DNA from 2 places in the Streptomyces sp. NPDC053069 genome. Region 1 is predicted to be linked to the other one. Evidence: riboswitches for the same ligand, from Rfam matches in the RefSeq annotation. Region 1 holds a riboswitch; the other holds the start of a gene.

Region 1 (2,193 bases):
TGACGCCGTGGGTCTCCTTCACCAGCACGCCCCGGTCCATCAGCCGCTGCGACACCTCGCGCCCGGTGCCGACCGCCCGGGCGATGTCCAGCCCCGCCCACAGTCCGCGTCCCCGCACCGCCGTCACCGCGCCCGTGCCGAGCAGCCCCGCCAGCTCGCTGTGCAGCCGCGCGCCCAGCTCGGCCGCCCGCGCCTGGAACTCGCCCGTGCGCAGCATCGCGATCACCTCCAGCGCCACCGCGCAGGCCAGCGGATTCCCCCCGAACGTCGACCCGTGCTCGCCCGGGCGGAACACTCCGAGCACCTCCGCGCTCGACACCACCGCCGACACCGGCACGATCCCGCCGCCCAGCGCCTTGCCCAGCACATACATGTCCGGGACCACCCCCTCGTGTTCGCACGCGAAGGTCCGCCCCGTGCGGCCGAGACCCGACTGCACCTCGTCGGCGACGAAGAGCACGTTCCGTTCGCGGGTCAGCTCCCGGACCGCGGGCAGATAGCCGGCCGGCGGCACGATCACCCCGTTCTCGCCCTGGACCGGCTCCAGCAGCACCGCCACGGTGTTCTCCGTCAGCGCCTGCCGCATCGCCGTCGGATCGCCGTACGGCACGATCTCGAACCCCGGCGTGTACGGCCCGAAGTCCGCCCGGGCCTCCGGGTCGGTGGAGAAGCTGATGATCGTCGTCGTACGCCCGTGGAAGTTGCCGCCCGCAACCACGATCTTCGCCATCTCCGCGGGCACCCCCTTCACCCGGTACCCCCACTTCCGGGCCGTCTTCACCGCGCTCTCCACCGCCTCCGCGCCGGTGTTCACGGGCAGCACCATCTCCATCCCGCACAGCTCGGCCAGCTCCGTGCAGAACGCCGCGAACCGGTCGTGCAGGAAGGCGCGGGACGTCAGCGTCACCCGCTCCAGCTGCGCCTTCGCCGCCTCGATCAGCCGCCGGTTGCGGTGTCCGAAGTTGAGCGCCGAGTAACCGGCCAGCAGATCGAGATACCGCCGCCCCTCCACATCCGTCATCCAGGCGCCGTCCGCCGTGGCCACGACGACCGGCAGCGGATGGTAGGTGGGCGCACAGTGCGCCTCGGCGGCGCTGATGAGGTCTTCTGCAGCGGTCATGGCCTCTCCCGGATCCGACGAGAACACTTCGGGAACACGACGGTGAACTCCTTCCTACCGTCGCTCGCATGGTGGACGCGGGACCTGCGCCGTCCGGCTCGCCCGGTAGGCTGATCAGCGGGCCGTGACTGGCGCGCTGGGATGGGACGGACCATCGGGGAGCGGCCCGACGGGAAACAGTGCCGTGCGCCTGGGCCGAACGTGAACGCTGTACGCACACCGTCCGGAGGTCCTCATGCCAGAGCAGCAGCCCCTCTCCACCGAGTCCACCGCCTTCCGTGCCGCCCTCGACGTCATCCGCGCCGTCGAGCCCCGGGTCGCCGACGCCATCGGCCAGGAGGTGACCGACCAGCGCGCGATGCTCAAGCTGATCGCCTCCGAGAACTACGCCTCCCCGGCCACCCTGCTGGCGATGGGCAACTGGTTCAGCGACAAGTACGCCGAGGGCACCGTCGGCCGCCGCTTCTACGCCGGCTGCCGCAACGTCGACACCGTCGAGGCCCTGGCCGCCGAGCACGCCCGCGAACTGTTCGGCGCCCGCCACGCCTACGTCCAGCCGCACTCCGGCATCGACGCCAACCTCGTCGCCTTCTGGGCCGTACTCGCCGACCGGGTCGAGGCCCCCTTCCTGGAGAAGACCGGCGCCCGCCAGGTCAACGACCTCACCGAGGCCGACTGGGCCGAGCTGCGCCAGGCCTTCGGCAACCAGCGCATGCTCGGCATGTCCCTGGACGCCGGCGGCCACCTCACCCACGGCTTCCGCCCGAACATCTCCGGCAAGATGTTCGACCAGCGGTCCTACGGCACCGACCCGGCGACGGGCCTCATCGACTACGAGGCCCTGCGCACCCAGGCCCGCGAGTTCAAGCCGCTGATCATCGTCGCCGGCTACTCGGCGTACCCCCGCCTGGTGAACTTCCGGATCATGCGCGAGATCGCCGACGAGGTCGGCGCGACCCTGATGGTCGACATGGCCCACTTCGCGGGCCTCGTCGCCGGCAAGGTGCTCACCGGCGACTTCGACCCGGTCCCGCACGCCCAGATCGTCACCACCACCACCCACAAGTCGCTGC
Region 2 (2,193 bases), on a different contig from region 1:
GCAGCTTGAACTGCGCGGGCAGCTGACGCAGGTTATAGATCGTGCGGAACGGGCCGTCGTGCTGGACCTGTCGGATGTGTCGTTCTGCGACTCGGCGGGGCTGAACGTGCTGCTGGGAGCTCGTCGTGAGGCGGAGAGAGCTGCGGTGATGCTGGTTCTGGCCTGTGTGCCGATCAAGCTGCGCCGGGTCCTGGAAATGACCGGAGCCGATCAGGTCCTACGGGTCTTTGCCACCATCGATGACGCTGAGGCCGCCCTGAGCAGCTAATGGCTCCGTCGCTCTGGCAGCGCATGATGCCGTCCTGGCTGCCCCACGCGCTCCCGACCGGCGCGCGTCAGTGCGTGATCATCGCCCTGTTCACCCCGGCGGTCCTGATCGCACTCGCCGCGGCGGTGCCGGCGCTGCTGGTCCTGCCGTTCCTGCCGGACGGGACAGGCCGCACCGTACAACTCCTCACGGCGCACACCGACTACATGCGCACACTGCTGGACGGTAGCCACCCCTGACGACGACCCGCGCCCCACCACGCAAGTAGCACACGGAGTTGGACTGCGTGTAGCGCAGGACCGCCAGGCCCAGCAGGAGATCCTCGGCTGCCGCGGTCGGCAGCGTGCCGCATACGACGTTGTCCAGCAGAGCGGTGGACAACGCCACCTCGTCGCGCCGCTGGGACAGCCGCAAGCCGAACACCTCCCGTGTCTCGCACTGTGGGGGTGTGAACGCCTGGTCCGCTTCCATGACCAGGAAGCGGCCGTTCTTCTTCTTGCTGAGCGTCGCGACGGTGCCGGGGGCGTAACCGGGGGCAATGACGCCGTCGCAGACCACGCGGGACAACAGCTCGGCGAGTTCGGTGTCGACCGGGTGCGACACGGCGGCGAAGTCGCCGTAGGAGGACTTCGGATCGGCGTCGCGGGCACGCAGGTATGCGCTGGTGAGCGCACCGACACTGTCGCGGTCGATGCCGTAGAGCTTGGCGGTGACGTCATCGACGGGGCCGGCCACGGCCGCTCCGGCGGGCGAGACGTGTTTGAAGGAGGCAGCGGCCGGCCGGTTCAGGACCCTGCTTGCCTCCAGCACCAGCTGCCAACTGTTGAGTGCGTCCAGCATGTTGATGTAGGACGGGTTGCCCTGCAACACCCGGACCGGCCATCGGCCGAGCTGCACCGGCGCGGTAGTCGCCGCCGCCTGCTGCGGGTTGATCTCATAGCGCAGATCCACGTCATAGCCTCCTGTGTCAGCGGGACATCACTGACGCAGGCGCCCAGGCGGTCGACGCTCACGCGGGAAAACGGCCGCTCTCCGGTGGTTCTCCACCTTCGCCAGTCGCGACCGGACACGATGCTATCTGCACGAGCGAGTACATAGTTTCGCCGGTCATGCCGTCAGTGCCAGCGGACGCCCGCCCCACCGGATGCCCTTCTCGCTACGGATGCGGACGCGCTCCTTACGTTGGGCGGCCAGGACGTCGGGATGGTGGGCGTTGGCGTTGCGCCAGCGCAGGTATCGGTGCAGTTCACGGGTCTGGACGGTGTGGTTGGGATGGTTCGAGTTGGCCAGGATGCGTTGGTCGGGGTGAAGCACAGCTCCACCTTGTTCTTCCGGGCCCCACTGGCGGATCTTGGCGCCCTTGTGGACACGCGGTCAAGGAAGCGGTCCAGGACGCGCTCGATCCGGTCCAGCTTGGCGTCGCGGTCGGGGTCAGTGGACTCCTTCCAGGTCTTGGTCCGCTGGAAGGTGACGCCGCATCGGGCGAGCAGGCAGCGCAGGGCCTCGCGACCGATGCGGATCACCCGACAGGAGATGCAGCTTCCCGATCACAAAGAAGTCGCCGTCGTCCAGCTCCAGGACGTCCGGGCAGTTGTTCGCTTCGACGGACCCGCGCTCGGCGGGCGTCGATCCATGCGGCGCATGAGGCTCTTTACAGTGACACAATCGGTGTTATGAACACCAATACGGACTGGGCCTACCGGGTGTTCGAGCCGCACGGGTCCGAGGGCTGGCGCCCCTACGGCAGCGACCCCGAACAGTGGCACGGCGTGATCACCGCCGCCGACACGGACGAGGGCGCCAAGCACGCCATCGGCCGCATCATCGCCGACCTCATGACCGAGTGGGAGAGGACCGGTCTCCACCACGCGATGCACGTGCGCGTCTTCCTCTGGCACGACGAGGCGAGCGAGATGGAGGATGCG

The links. Region 1 has a riboswitch for ZMP and ZTP ahead of ACIGXP_RS04200 (glycine hydroxymethyltransferase). Riboswitches for the same ligand answer to the same signal wherever they lie in the genome.
Region 2: it holds a riboswitch for ZMP and ZTP, as region 1 does, so the genes downstream of both, ACIGXP_RS14865 (hypothetical protein) here and ACIGXP_RS04200 (glycine hydroxymethyltransferase) in region 1, are expected to answer to the same signal.

What each region holds. Positions count from the first base shown of each region.
Region 1 covers NZ_JBITZN010000002.1:129,945-132,137, forward strand. The annotation lists gene rocD (ornithine--oxo-acid transaminase) at 1-1,120, opposite strand, end outside; ZMP/ZTP riboswitch at 1,235-1,323, shown strand; gene ACIGXP_RS04200 (glycine hydroxymethyltransferase) at 1,356-2,193, shown strand, end outside.
Region 2 covers NZ_JBITZN010000005.1:465,581-467,773, reverse strand. The annotation lists gene ACIGXP_RS14875 (STAS domain-containing protein) at 1-268, shown strand, start outside; gene ACIGXP_RS14870 (dTMP kinase) at 268-507, shown strand; gene ACIGXP_RS14865 (hypothetical protein) at 455-1,219, opposite strand; ZMP/ZTP riboswitch at 1,254-1,338, opposite strand; partial or broken gene ACIGXP_RS14860 (hypothetical protein) at 1,376-1,794, opposite strand; gene ACIGXP_RS14855 (hypothetical protein) at 1,942-2,193, shown strand, end outside.